2 regions of the Streptomyces sp. NBC_00490 genome follow, and region 2 is predicted to be linked to the other one. Evidence: riboswitches for the same ligand, from Rfam matches in the RefSeq annotation. Region 2 holds a riboswitch; the other holds the start of a gene.
What was found. A riboswitch is a leader RNA that binds a small molecule or an ion and turns the genes downstream of it on or off. The one in region 2 is predicted to bind glycine.
Positions count from the first base shown of each region.

Region 1 (7,025 bases), 4.7 Mb from region 2:
CTCAAGGGCGGTCCGCGACGCCGCCGCGGCCGGCAGCCGTTCAAGGGCGTACCGCTGCCCCTCCTCATCCCGGCCCTGCTGGGCCTGGCGTTCCTGATCCTCCCCCTGGTGGCCCTGCTGGTCCGGGCCCCCTGGAGCACCCTCCCGGAACAGCTGACCAGCGCCGAGGTGTGGCAGGCGCTACGCCTGTCCCTGGTGTGCGCCACGGCCGCGACCGCCCTCAGTCTCCTGATCGGCGTCCCCCTGGCCTGGCTCCTGGCCCGCACCGACTTCCCCGGCCGCGGACTGGTCCGCGCCCTGGTGACCCTGCCACTGGTCCTGCCTCCGGTGGTGGGCGGCGTGGCCCTCCTGATGGCCCTGGGCCGCAACGGCATCGTGGGCCAGTGGCTGGACTCCTGGTTCGGCGTGACGCTCCCCTTCACCACGGCAGGGGTCATCGTCGCGGAGACCTTCGTGGCGATGCCGTTCCTGGTCATCAGCGTGGAAGGCACTCTGCGCGCGGCGGACCCCCGCTACGAGGAGGCGGCCACCACTCTGGGCGCCTCCCGCTTCACGGCCTTCCGCCGGGTGACCCTCCCCCTGATCGCGCCGGGCATCGCGGCCGGCGCGGTCCTCGCCTGGGCCCGGGCTCTGGGCGAGTTCGGCGCCACGATCACCTTCGCCGGCAACTTCCCCGGCCGCACCCAGACCATGCCCCTCGCGGTCTACCTGGCCCTCCAGAGCGACCCGGCAGCGGCGATCGCCCTGAGCCTGGTGCTCCTGGCGGTATCGATCGCGGTACTGGCGGGCTTGCGGGACCGCTGGATGACGGCGTCGTGATGAACACGGCTGGATGTCGGTCCGCCGACGAGCATCTCTGGACGAAGATCTGATGAAGAACCCCCGCCCCACAGCCGCCGACGGCGCCAAGTCCCCACAGGGGCCATCCGCACCTGGCACCAACGGCCTCCACGCCCATCTGATCGTCACCCACCCCACCTTCCACCTCGACATCACCCTCACAGCAGCCCCCGGCGAGGTGGTGGCCCTCCTCGGTCCCAACGGCGCGGGCAAGACCACCGCCCTGCGCGCCCTCGCCGGCCTCACTCCCCTCACCGCCGGCCACCTGCGTCTCGACGGCACCGACCTGGACCGCACGCCCCCCGAATCCCGCCCCGTCGGCGTCGTCTTCCAGGACTACCTCCTCTTCCCCCACCTCACGGCCCTGGACAACATCGCGTTCGGCCCCCGCTGCCAGGGCGCGACAAAGGCGGAGGCCCGCCGGCAGGCGACCGAGTGGCTGGCCCGCATGGGCCTCGGCGACCACGCCACAGCCAAACCCCGCAGCCTCTCCGGCGGCCAGGCCCAACGCGTCGCCCTGGCCCGCGCCCTGGCCACCCATCCCCGCCTGCTCCTCCTCGACGAGCCCCTCGCCGCCCTGGACGCCCGCACCCGCCTGGAGGTCCGCTCCCAACTCCGCCGTCACCTGGCCGACTTCGAGGCGGTCGCCGTCCTGGTCACCCACGACCCCCTGGACGCGATGGTCCTGGCCGACCGCCTGGTCGTGATCGAGCAGGGACAGGTCGTCCAGGAGGGCACCCCGTCCGACATCGCCCGCCACCCCCGTACGGACTACATCGCCCAGCTCGTGGGCCTGAACCTCTACAAGGGCCGGGCAGAAGGCCACACGGTCCACCTGGAGGCCGGCCCCGACATCACCACCACCGAGGACCTCGCAGGAGAGGCCTTCGTCGCGTTCCCCCCGTCCGCCGTGACCCTCTACCGCGACCGCCCCACCGGCTCCAGCGCCCGTAACCTCTGGCGCTGCGAAGTGGCCGGCCTGGAGACCCACGGCGACCAGATCCGCGCGGACCTCACCGGCGAACTCCCCCTCGCCGCGGACCTCACCACGGTCGCCGCGGCCGAACTCGACCTGCACCCGGGCGCGGAGATCTGGGCCACGGTCAAGGCGACGCAAACACACGCGTACCCGGCGTAAACGCCGCCCGGCACCAAAAAGATGGGCCCCGCCGAAAGCGGGGCCCATCTCGACAACCGGCTCAGTCCTCGTAGGCGTCCATCGGCGGGCAGGAGCACACCAGATTCCGGTCACCGTAGGCCTGGTCGATCCGGCGCACCGGCGGCCAGTACTTGTCCGCGACCGACACCCCGGCCGGGAACACGGCCTCTTCGCGCGTGTACGCGTGCTCCCACTCCCCGCCGAGCGCCCGAGCGGTGTGCGGCGCGTTGCGCAGCGGGTTGTCGTCCGCGGGCCACTCGCCGGCGCCGACCTTCTCGATCTCCCCGCGGATCGCGATCATCGCGTCGCAGAACCGGTCGAGCTCGATCAGGTCCTCGGACTCGGTCGGCTCGATCATCAGCGTCCCCGCCACCGGGAACGACATCGTCGGCGCGTGGAAGCCGTAGTCGATGAGCCGCTTGGCGACGTCGTCGACGCTCACTCCGGTCGCCTTGGTCAGCGGTCGCAGATCGATGATGCACTCGTGCGCGACCAGCCCTCCAGGCCCGGTGTACAGCACGGGGTAGTGCGGTTCGAGCCGCTTGGCGATGTAGTTGGCACCGAGGACCGCCACCTGCGTGGCGCGCTTGAGCCCTTCACCGCCCATCAGCCGGACGTACGTCCACGAGATCGGCAGTATCCCCGCGGATCCCCACGGCGCGGCCGAGATCGGCCCGACACCCGTCTCCGGCCCGGCGGCCGGCTGCAGCGGGTGGTTGGGCAGATACGGCGCCAGGTGCGCACGCACACCGACCGGCCCGACGCCCGGACCGCCACCGCCGTGCGGGATGCAGAAGGTCTTGTGCAGGTTCAGGTGGGAGACGTCCCCGCCGAAGTGGCCCGGCTTGGCAAGCCCCACCAGGGCATTGAGGTTGGCACCGTCGACGTACACCTGCCCGCCGGCCTCGTGGACCTGCGCACAGATGTCGGCGACGTGCTCCTCGAACACACCGTGCGTCGACGGGTAGGTGATCATCAGCACCGACAGCTCGTCGCGGTACTGCTCGATCTTCGCCCGCAGGTCCTCGACGTCGATCTCGCCGTCCCCGGCGGTCTTCACGACGACGACCTTCATCCCGGCCATCACGGCACTGGCGGCGTTGGTCCCATGGGCGGAGGACGGGATCAGACACACGGTCCGCTGCTCGTCACCGTTGGCCCGGTGGTATCCGCGTACGGCGAGCAGTCCGGCCAGCTCACCCTGCGACCCGGCGTTGGGCTGGAGCGACACCTTGTCGTATCCGGTGACCTCTGCGAGGCGCTCCTCCAGCTCACGGATGAGCGTGAGGTAGCCCTGCGCCTGCTCGGCGGGCGCGAAGGGGTGCAGCTGCCCGAACTCGGGCCAGGTGACCGGCTCCATCTCGGTGGTCGCGTTGAGCTTCATGGTGCAGGAGCCCAGCGGGATCATGCCGCGGTCGAGCGCGTAGTCCCGGTCGGCGAGCCTGCGCAGGTAGCGCAGCATCGCCGTCTCGGAGCGGTACTGGTGGAAGACCGGGTGCGCGAGGAACTCGTCGCTCCGCAGCAGCGCGTCCGGCACAGCCTCCTCGGTGACCGCATCGAGCGCCTCGACGTCGCCCTCGACCCCGAACGCCGACCATACGGCGCTCAGCTGGGCCCGCGTGGTCGTCTCGTCGCAGGAGGCGGAGACCCGGTCGGCGTCCACGAGGTGCAGGTTGACGCCGTTCTCGCGCGCGGCGGCGACGACGTCGGCCGCCCTGCCCGGCACCCGGGCGGTCACAGTGTCGAAGTAGGCGCCGTGCACGACCTCGACACCACCGGCGGTGAGCCCCGCGGCGAGGATGCCGGCGTAGCGGTGGGTGCGCCGCGCGATGTCCTTCAGCCCCTCGGGCCCGTGGTAGACGGCGTACATCCCGGCCATCACGGCGAGCAGCACCTGCGCGGTGCAGATGTTGCTGGTCGCCTTCTCCCGGCGGATGTGCTGCTCACGGGTCTGCAGGGCCAGCCGGTACGCCTTGTGCCCGTCGACGTCCACGGACACACCCACGAGCCGCCCGGGAAGGCTGCGCGCGAACTTCTCGCGCACCGCCATGTAGCCGGCGTGCGGCCCGCCGAAGCCCATCGGCACACCGAAGCGCTGTGTGGTGCCGACCGCGATGTCGGCCCCGAGCTCACCGGGCGACTTCAGCAGCGTCAGCGCGAGCAGGTCCGCGGCGACGGTGACCAGTGCTCCGAGCTCGTGCGCCTGCTCGATCAGAGGCTGTATGTCCCGTACGGCACCGGAGGCGCCGGGGTACTGGACGAGCACGCCGTTGATCTCACGACCGGCGACGTCGGCCGGAATGCCGTCGCTGAGGTCGGCGACCACGACCTCCACGCCGGTCGGCTCGGCACGGGTCTCGATCACGGCGATGGTCTGCGGAAGCGCGTCCGCGTCGACCAGGAACAGCCCCTTCTTGTTCTTGCCCATACGCCGGGACAGGGACATCGCCTCGGCGGCCGCCGTGCCCTCGTCGAGCAGCGAGGCACCGGAGGTGGGCAGTCCGGTCAGTTCGGCGACCATGGTCTGGAAGTTGAGCAGAGCCTCGAGCCGTCCCTGGGAGATCTCGGGCTGGTACGGCGTGTAGGCGGTGTACCAGGCCGGGTTCTCCATGACATTGCGCAGGATGACGGGCGGCGTGAAGGTCCCGTAGTACCCGAGCCCGATCATGGAGCCGAGCACCTGGTTCCGATCGGCGAGCGAGCGAAGCTCGGCAAGCACCTCGGCCTCGGTGCGGGCGCCGGGCAGGTCGAGGTCATCGGCGTTCTTGATCACATCCGGCACCGCGGCGGCGGTGAGCTCGTCCAGCGAGCCATAGCCGACGTGCGCGAGCATCTTGGCCCGCGCCTCCTGGTCGGGCCCTATGTGGCGCTGCTCGAAGGGGATCCCCTGCTCGAGCTCGGTGAGCGGAGTGCGGTGGGCGGTCATTACGGAGGCCTCCTGGTCTGACACGACCTGCGAGGGGCACCACGGCACGGGTACCCGGACGGCCTCCCCCTCTGTCATCTCAACCTGAGAGCTTCACCGGGCGCCCGAGAGCTCCCGGCTTTCACCGTCGGTGAGAGCGGAAGCCGTACTCCCGCCCTGCTTTCCAGAGTGGCCTCGTCCATGCGGTACGTGTGCCTGAGAGATTCCGGGGAGGATTTGCTCCTTCGGCGCCTCCGAACGGTGTCCGGAGGACTCTCCCGCACAGGGTCGGCAGCCACTTGTCAGCCTAGCAGCGAGGCCGTCGCGGATCCCTCGAGCTCCCCTCGAGTGGCCACCTCCCCCAATGTGCTCTTTCGTAGTGCTTACGGATGAGCTGCGAGCCGCGACCTAGTGGAGGGCCCGTGCAGACCGACATCGATCCTCGGAACCTGATCGGCCGCAAGGCCTTCGACCGCAACGGCACCAAGATCGGCACGATCGACGAGGTCTACCTCGACGACGCCACCGGCGTACCGGAATGGGCGGCCATACGCACCGGCCTCTTCAGCAGGGACGCCTTCGTCCCCCTGGAGCCCAGCGAACTCCTCGAGGGCAGCCTCCGGGTCCCTTTCGAACGGGCCCTGATCAAGGACGCCCCGGACTTCGGCGTAGGCCGTCACCTCTCCCCCGAACAGGAACTCCAGCTCTACCACCACTACGGCCTGGACGTGGCCCCGGCGCCCCCCTTCCCGGACCGGGACTTCGGCAGGCTGGCAGGCACGGAGGACGCGGAAGCCTGATTCAGCGACGCACGAAGGGCTGGGGAGGGACGCACCGCAGGCTCACGAAACCGACAGGCGTTCAGCCCCCACTGGAGCCACCCGCACACACAACCGGCACCAACGGCAACGGCTCGGCCACCACCAACGCGGGATCCTCCACCGAAAACGTCCGGACCCGCCCCGGCTCGGAATCCGGCGTCTCGAACCTCACGGTCACCCTCCCCAGCCCGCTGCCCTGCACCCACCCATGCCCGAACTCGTCGTGCCGCACATCGTGCCCCGAGACCCACCGCCGCTCGACCGGAACCACCGGCGACTCCTCGGCCACCTCGTCCCGCTGCTCCTCCTCCGCAAGCTCGGCACGCTCCCCCGCGGCCTGGGCGAAGAGATCCTCCTGCGTGTAGTCGGCGAGCCCGCTCACCCCGACCCCCAGCAGCCGCACCCCACCCGTCGTGTCCACGGAGTCCAGCAACCGCGCCGCGGCCTCCCGCACCACCGCCACGTCATCGGTCGGCCCCCGCAACGTCTCGGACCGCGTCAACGTGGAGAAGTCGTACCGCCGCACCTTCAGCACGATGGTCCGCCCCGACAGCCCGGCCTCCCGCAGCCTCCGCACACACCGATCCGCCAGCCGCTGCACCTCCAGCCCCACCCGCAGCCGGTCATGGATGTCCACGTCATACGTGTCCTCGACCGACACGGACTTGGTCTCCCGCTCGGCCACCACGGGCCGCTCGTCGTACGCCATCGCCATCGCGTACAGCCCGTGTCCATGGGCCTTGCCCAACAGCCGTACGAGCTCGTCCTCGCCCGCCTCCGCGATCTCGTCGACCGTGTGGATACCGGCCCGCCGCAGATGGTCCCCCGTCGCCGGCCCCACCCCTGGCAGGATCCGCACCGACTTGGGCCCCAGCAGCGCCCGCTCGGTCCCCGGCTCGATCCGCGCCAGCCCGTCCGGCTTGGCCTGCTCTGAGGCGATCTTCGCGAGCATCTTGGACGCGGCCAGCCCCACCGACCCCGTGAGCCCCGTGACGGCCCGTATGTCGGCGCGGAGCTTGATCGCGGCCAGCCGCGCCGACTCCTCGTCCCAGGCCGTCCCCCCGGCCTCCAGATCCACGAACGCCTCGTCGAGGCTGAGAGGCTCCACCAGCGGCGACAGCGCCCGCAGCAGCCCCATCACCTGCTCACTGATCGACCGGTAGAACCCGAAGCGCGGCACGAGGTACGCGGCGTTCGGCGCGAGCCGCCGGGCCTGGGCCATGGGCATCGCGGAATGGACACCGAACACCCGGGCCTCGTACGACGCCGTGGCCACCACCCCACGCGGCCCGAGCCCGCC
Region 1 covers NZ_CP107869.1:2,248,079-2,255,103, forward strand. Annotated here, with positions in the region: gene OG381_RS10125 (ABC transporter permease) at 1-819, shown strand, start outside; gene OG381_RS10130 (ABC transporter ATP-binding protein) at 872-1,978, shown strand; gene gcvP (aminomethyl-transferring glycine dehydrogenase) at 2,040-4,925, opposite strand; glycine riboswitch at 5,099-5,195, opposite strand; gene OG381_RS10140 (PRC-barrel domain-containing protein) at 5,327-5,704, shown strand; gene OG381_RS10145 (DNA polymerase IV) at 5,766-7,025, opposite strand, start outside.
Region 1: another riboswitch for glycine. It lies ahead of gcvP (aminomethyl-transferring glycine dehydrogenase); the one in region 2 lies ahead of gcvT (glycine cleavage system aminomethyltransferase GcvT).

Region 2 (7,025 bases):
ATGCACATCCCCCTCCACCCCGAGCCCGGCGAGCAGCGTGACGCTGTCCCGGTTCGGCTTGGTGAACGAGTACGTCCCATTGCTGCTGACCGCAGCGACTGTCCCACCCATGCCGAGCAGCATAAGCCGAGCAGCGTAGATGGGCTCAGGCGTTCTCCGCCCACGCCCGCAGGGCGGCCTTGCTCGCGAAGTCCGCGACGTTCTTGTCCACCGGATCGTCGGTGTACTGGTGGAAGAGCCACTTCGCCTTGATACGGGGCTTGCCCGCGGTCACGTAGTCGGCGATCCAGAGGGCGTCACCGGCATAGGACGTCTTGTCGATGTCCAACCAGTAGTTGCGGTTGGCGTAGAGGATCACCCGGTTGTTCGGCCGCAGTTCCTTCAGCTTCCGGATGAACCGGTCCTTCTCCGCGTTGGTCGCGTGTGTCCCGTCCCCGGTCGTCTCCCAGTCCACCGCGAGGATCTCGCCGGCCCGCTCCGGAGCCTTGCTGAGGAAGTGCTCCGCCTGGGCGGTGAGGTTGCCCGGCCAGAGGAAGTGGTAGTAGCCGACGACCAGGCCGGCGTCGCGGGCCGTCTTCGTCTGGGCCGCCAGTTTGGGGTTGGTGTACGTGCGGCCCTCCGTCGCCTTGATGAAGACGAAGGAGAGGCCGTCCGTGTCGTAGGAGGAGGACTGGTACGAGCTGACGTCGATGCCGCGCAGCATGGGGGACTCCTCGAAATGCCGTAGGGGGACAGGAGTTGGAGTACCCCATACCTTAGGCACCACGGGTGTCAGGCACCGCGGGAGTTCAGCACTCGATGATGTTCACCGCGAGCCCGCCCCGCGCGGTCTCCTTGTACTTCACCGACATGTCCGCCCCGGTCTCCTTCATGGTCTTGATGACCTTGTCCAGGGACACCTTGTGCGAGCCGTCCCCGCGCATCGCCATCCGCGCGGCGGTCACCGCCTTGACCGCGGCCATGCCGTTGCGTTCGATGCAGGGGATCTGGACGAGGCCGCCGACGGGGTCGCAGGTCAGCCCGAGGTTGTGTTCCATGCCGATCTCGGCGGCGTTCTCGACCTGCTCCGGGGAGCCGCCGAGGACCTCCGCGAGCGCGCCCGCGGCCATCGAGCAGGCGGAGCCGACCTCGCCCTGGCAGCCGACCTCGGCGCCGGAGATGGAGGCGTTCTCCTTGAAGAGCATGCCGATCGCACCCGCGGCCAGCAGGAACCGCACGACCCCGTCCTCGTCGGCGCCCGGCACGAAGTTGATGTAGTAGTGCAGGACGGCCGGGATGATGCCGGCGGCGCCGTTCGTCGGGGCCGTGACGACCCGTCCGCCCGCCGCGTTCTCCTCGTTCACCGCCATCGCGTAGAGCGTGATCCACTCCATCGCGTGCGCCAACGGATCGCCCTCCGCCCGCAGTTGGCGTGCGGTGACGGCGGCGCGGCGCTTGACCCGCAGCCCGCCCGGCAGGATGCCCTCCCGCGACATGCCCCGCGAGACGCAGGCCTGCATCGCCCGCCAGATCTCCAGCAGACCGGCGCGGATCTCGTCCTCGGTGCGCCAGGCGCGCTCGTTCTCCAGCATCAGCGCGGAGATCGACAGCCCTGTCTCCCGGGTCACGCGCAGCAGTTCGTCGCCCGTGCGGAAGGAGTACTTCAGGACGGTGTCGTCCAGCTTGATCCTGTCCTCGCCCACCGCGTCCTCGTCGACGACGAAACCGCCGCCGACCGAGTAGTAGGTCTTGGACAACAGCTCCGCACCCGCCGCGTCGTACGCCCACAGCGTCATGCCGTTCGCGTGGTACGGCAGTGCCTTGCGCCGGTGCAGGACGAGGTCGTCGTCGAAGGAGAACGGGATCTCGCGCTCACCGAGGAGCTTCAGGACCCCCGTGTCCTTGATCGCCGACACCCGCTCGTCCGCCCCCTCCACGTCGACCGTGCGCGGAGAGGCTCCTTCGAGTCCCAGCAGCACCGCCTTGGGGGTGCCGTGGCCATGGCCGGTCGCGCCCAGGGAGCCGTAGAGCTCCGAGCGGACCGAGGCGACGTCGGGCAGCAGGCCCTCGTTGCGCAGACGGCGGGCGAACATACGGGCCGCACGCATCGGGCCGACCGTGTGCGAGCTCGACGGGCCGATGCCGATCGAGAACAGGTCGAAGACCGAGATGGCCACGGGAACTCCTTGCGAAAGGGTGGGGGCACACGTCGTCGGGTGCCCCCACCAGGGAACTACTTGTTCAGGCCGGGGTACAGCGGGTGCTTGTCGGCGAGCGTCTTGACCCGGGCCTTGAGGTCGTCGACGTCGTAGGACGGCTTCAGCGCGGAGGCGATCACGTCGGCGACCTCGGTGAAGTCGTCGGCGGTGAAGCCGCGGGTGGCCAGCGCCGGGGTGCCGATCCGCAGGCCCGAGGTGACCATCGGGGGCCGCGGGTCGTTGGGGACCGCGTTGCGGTTGACGGTGATGCCGACCTCGTGGAGACGGTCCTCGGCCTGCTGCCCGTCCAGCTCGGAGGCGCGCAGGTCGACCAGGATGAGGTGGACGTCGGTGCCGCCGGACAGCACGTTGACACCGGCCTCGCGGGCGTCCGGGGCTGTCAGACGCTCGGCGAGGATCCGCGCTCCCTCCACCGTACGCGCCTGGCGCTCCTTGAACTCCTCGCTCGCGGCGACCTTGAAGGAGACCGCCTTGGCCGCGATCACATGCTCCAGCGGGCCGCCCTGGAAGCCGGGGAAGACGGAGGAGTTGAGCTTCTTCGCGAACGCCTGCCTGGCGAGGATGATCCCGCCGCGCGGTCCGCCCAGGGTCTTGTGCGTGGTGGAGGTGACGACATCGGCGTACTCGACCGGGTTGGGGTGCAGACCGGCGGCGACCAGTCCGGCGAAGTGCGCCATGTCGACCCACAGGAACGCCTCGACCTCGTCGGCGATCCGGCGGAACTCGGCGAAGTCGAGCTGGCGCGGGTAGGCGGACCAGCCCGCGATGATCACCTTCGGCCGGTGTTCCTTGGCGAGGCGCTCGACCTCGGCCATGTCGACCAGGCCGGCGTCGTCCACGTGGTAGGCGACCACGTTGAACTGCTTGCCGGAGAAGTTCAGCCGCATGCCGTGGGTGAGGTGGCCGCCGTGCGCCAGGTCCAGGCCCAGGATGGTGTCGCCGGGGGAGGCGAGCGCGAACAGGGCGGCCTGGTTGGCGGAGGCACCCGAGTGCGGCTGGACGTTGGCGTACTCGGCGCCGAACAGGGCCTTGACCCGGTCGATGGCGATCTGCTCGGCGACGTCCACGTGCTCGCAGCCGCCGTAGTAGCGGCGGCCGGGGTAGCCCTCGGCGTACTTGTTGGTCAGGACCGAGCCCTGGGCCTCCATCACCGCGACCGGCGCGAAGTTCTCGGAGGCGATCATCTCCAGGGTGGACTGCTGACGGTCCAGCTCGGCATCGACCGCCGCGGCGATCTCCGGGTCGAGCTCATGCAGGGACGTGTTCAGAACGGACATCAGGTCTACGACTCCTCAGCCGGCGGAAAAGGCGGTGTACTCGTCGGCGGAGAGCAGGTCGGCCGGCTCGTCCGCGATGCGTACCTTGAACAGCCAGCCGCCTTCGAAGGGGGCGGAGTTCACCAGCGACGGGTCGTTGACGACGTCCTCGTTGACCGCGGTGACCTCACCGGAGACCGGGGAGTACAGGTCGGAGACCGACTTGGTCGACTCCAGCTCGCCGCAGGTCTCGCCCGCGGTCACCGTGTCACCGACCTCCGGGAGCTGCACGAAGACGACATCGCCGAGGGCGTTGGCCGCGTGCTCCGTGATGCCGACTGTCGAGACGCCGTCCTCGGCGCCCGACAGCCACTCGTGCTCCTTGCTGTAGCGCAGCTGCTGGGGGTTGCTCATGGCCTGAATTCTCCTGTACGCGGGGGAGTGCTGGTGGATGGGGGGCTACTGGGAACGTGCGTGAGCAGCGGAAATGTGCGCAGGGTCACGCGAGCGCGCGGGACCTCGCGTCCAGTGTCTACTTCTGGCGCTTATAGAACGGCAGAGCCACGACCTCGTAGGGCTCATGGCTGCCCCGGATGTCCACACCGACTCCGGTGCCCGGCGCGGCGTGCATGGCGTCGACGTACGCCATCGCGATCGGCTTGCCCAGCGTGGGCGAGGGGGCGCCGGAGGTGACCTCGCCGATCACCTGGCCGTCCGCGACCACGGCGTACCCGGCGCGGGGGACCCGGCGGCCCTCGGCGATCAGGCCGACGAGGACGCGCGGCGGCTCGTGGTCGGCGTGCTCGGCGGCCTCGCGCAGGGCCGCGCGGCCCACGAAGTCGCCCTCCTTCTCGAACTTCACGACCCGACCGAGGCCCGCGTCGAAGGGGGTCAGCTCCGTGGAGAGCTCATGCCCGTACAGCGGCATGCCCGCCTCCAGGCGGAGCGTGTCCCGGCAGGACAGACCGCAGGGGACCAGGCCGACGCCCTCGCCCGCCTTGGTCAGGGCCTGCCACAGCTCGACCGCGTGCTCGGGCTTCACGAACAGCTCGAAGCCGTCCTCGCCCGTGTAACCGGTGCGGGCGATCAGCGCCGGGACGCCGGCGACCGTGCCGGGCAGCCCGGCGTAGTACTTCAGTCCGTCGAGGTCGGCGTCGGTGAGCGAGGCGAGGATCCCCGGCGACTGCGGTCCCTGGACGGCGAGCAGCGCGTACGCGTCCCGGTCGTCCCGCACCTCGGCGTCGAAGCCGGCCGCACGCTCCACGAGTGCGTCCAGGACGACCTGGGCGTTGGAGGCGTTGGCGACCACCATGTACTCGGTCTCTTCGAGCCGGTAGACGATGAGGTCGTCGAGGATGCCGCCGTCCTCGCGGCAGATCATGGTGTAGCGGGCGCGGCCCACGCCGACGGAGGCGATGTTGCCGACCAGGGCGTAGTTCAGGAGGGCGGCCGCCTGCGGGCCGGTGACCGTGATCTCGCCCATGTGCGAGAGGTCGAAGAGCCCGGCCTTCGTGCGTACGGCGTTGTGCTCGTCGCGCTCGGAGCCGTAGCGCAGGGGCATGTCCCAGCCGGCGAAGTCGGTCATCGTCGCGCCGAGCGAGCGATGCAGGGCATCGAGCGCGGTAAGGCGGGGTTCATTGCTCATCGGACGGTTGTCTCCCAAGGCATGACGGCGAGGTCGTTCCTCCCCATCTGTCATCGGAACCTGAGAGGTTCGCCATGACCCCTGGGGACATGACTTGCACCTTGGGTGGAGCCGCCGGAGGGCGGCTCGCTTTTCAGATGTGCCTCGCCCGCGCGGTAACGGGGCCTGAGAGATTCAAGGGAGGGACTTGCTCCTTCGGCGCCCGGGCACTCGTACGAGGACGTACGGCCCGGAACTCTCCCGCGCGGATTCAAACGGCCGGTATGCAGTTGGCGCGGACATCATTGCACGCATCCGTCCGGCGGGGCAGGGGTGGCTCCCACAGGGGCCGCACAGCCTCAACCGTCACTCGCCGCACCCTGTAGCAGGCCTGTTGCGAGAAACGGACGGAAACAGGAGGCGCCGCGGATTACCTTCTCTTTACACTCGACGGGGAGGGTAACTCGTGACCCGCCCCAGGGGAGGACGATCACGGTGAACAGGCCCACTGCGTACGCCACCACGTCGGCCGTCGCGCTGCCCGCACAGCCGGCCGCTCCGGCCCGGGAGACGTGCGCGGCGCGACCGGTCGTCCGCGACCTGCGCGACCGCGCCGGCCACAGCCCGCACGCCCTGCTCTTCGCCCCGGACGACCTGGTCGTGATCACCGGCCTGCCCGGCAGCGGCAAGTCCACCCTGATGCGGCGGACGGTCAAGGGCGTCCGCATCGACTCCCAGGACACCCGCGACCGCTGGGACGACCGGGCGCCGCGCTTCCTGCCGTACGCGGTCTACCGCCCCCTCGTCCGCGCCGCCCACTACCTCGGTCTGTTCCGCGCCCTGCGCTCCGGCAAGGGTGTCGTCGTGCACGACTGCGGCACCCAGTCCTGGGTGCGCGGCTGGCTGGCCCGCGAGGCCCGCCGCCGTGGCGGCACCCTGCATCTGCTGCTGCTCGACGTCACCCCGGACACCGCCCTGGCCGGCCAGCGCGAGCGCGGCCGCGGCGTCTCGAGGTACGCCTTCCTGCGGCACCGCACCGCGGCCGACCGGCTGATCCGCTCCGTGGCCAAGGGCGACCTGCCGCAGGGCGTCGGCTCGGCGGTGCTGCTCGACCGGGACGCGGCGGACACCCTGCGCCGGGTCGGTTTCACGGGCTGATCTCAGCCGCCTCCACACCCGCTAGCCTTTTCAGCCACAGACAGGCCACAAGCGGCAGCACTCGGCAGGCGGACGGACAGATGGCATTCCCGGCACAGGCACACCCCCATCCGCACGGCGGCGGATGGCCCGGCAACGAGCTGGAGGAGGTGCTCTCGGCCTCCCTCGGCATGCCCGCGGCCGGCGGCCGGATCATCGAGGTCCTGGGCCGCAGCTTCGTCTGGGTCCCGCTGCCGAACGGCGGCGGCCCGCACAGCGGCCCGCTCGACCTGCCCAGCATGGAGATCGAGGGCCAGGCCTACGTCCCGGTCTTCAGCTCCGAGGAGCAGTTCCGGCACGTCGCGGGCGGGCACATGGCGTACACCATCGCGCCCGCGGTGGAGTTCGCGCGCGGTCTGCCCCCGCACATCGGGATCGCCGTGAACCCGGACGGTGTGGTCGGCGTCCCGCTCCCGCCGCCCGCCGTCGCCGAGCTCTGCCGCGTCGGCCGCACCCCGCTGGACGGCCCCAACACCGGCGGCCGCGTCAAGCTCTACGAGCCCGACTGGCAGGAGGACCCGGTCGACTTCCTCGCCACCGCCTCCGCCGAGTTCGCCGCGACCGGCGTGGTCCGCACGGCCCGCCGCTGCCTGGCCTCGATCGAGACGGCCGACCCCGTGATGTTCGTGGGAGTCGAACTCTCCCAATGGGAGGGCGACCTGCGTACCCTCCCCATGGACGCCCTGGGCCGCGCCCTGACCCGAACCCCGGTGCAGTGGCCGGTGAACCTGGTCCTGCTGGACGTAGCGG
Region 2 covers NZ_CP107869.1:6,987,041-6,994,065, forward strand. Annotated here, with positions in the region: gene OG381_RS32070 (MOSC domain-containing protein) at 1-111, opposite strand, end outside; gene OG381_RS32075 (glycoside hydrolase family 25 protein) at 146-703, opposite strand; gene OG381_RS32080 (L-serine ammonia-lyase) at 789-2,156, opposite strand; gene glyA (serine hydroxymethyltransferase) at 2,213-3,475, opposite strand; gene gcvH (glycine cleavage system protein GcvH) at 3,491-3,868, opposite strand; gene gcvT (glycine cleavage system aminomethyltransferase GcvT) at 3,987-5,099, opposite strand; glycine riboswitch at 5,137-5,242, opposite strand; glycine riboswitch at 5,243-5,352, opposite strand; gene OG381_RS32100 (AAA family ATPase) at 5,574-6,236, shown strand; gene OG381_RS32105 (enhanced serine sensitivity protein SseB) at 6,317-7,025, shown strand, end outside.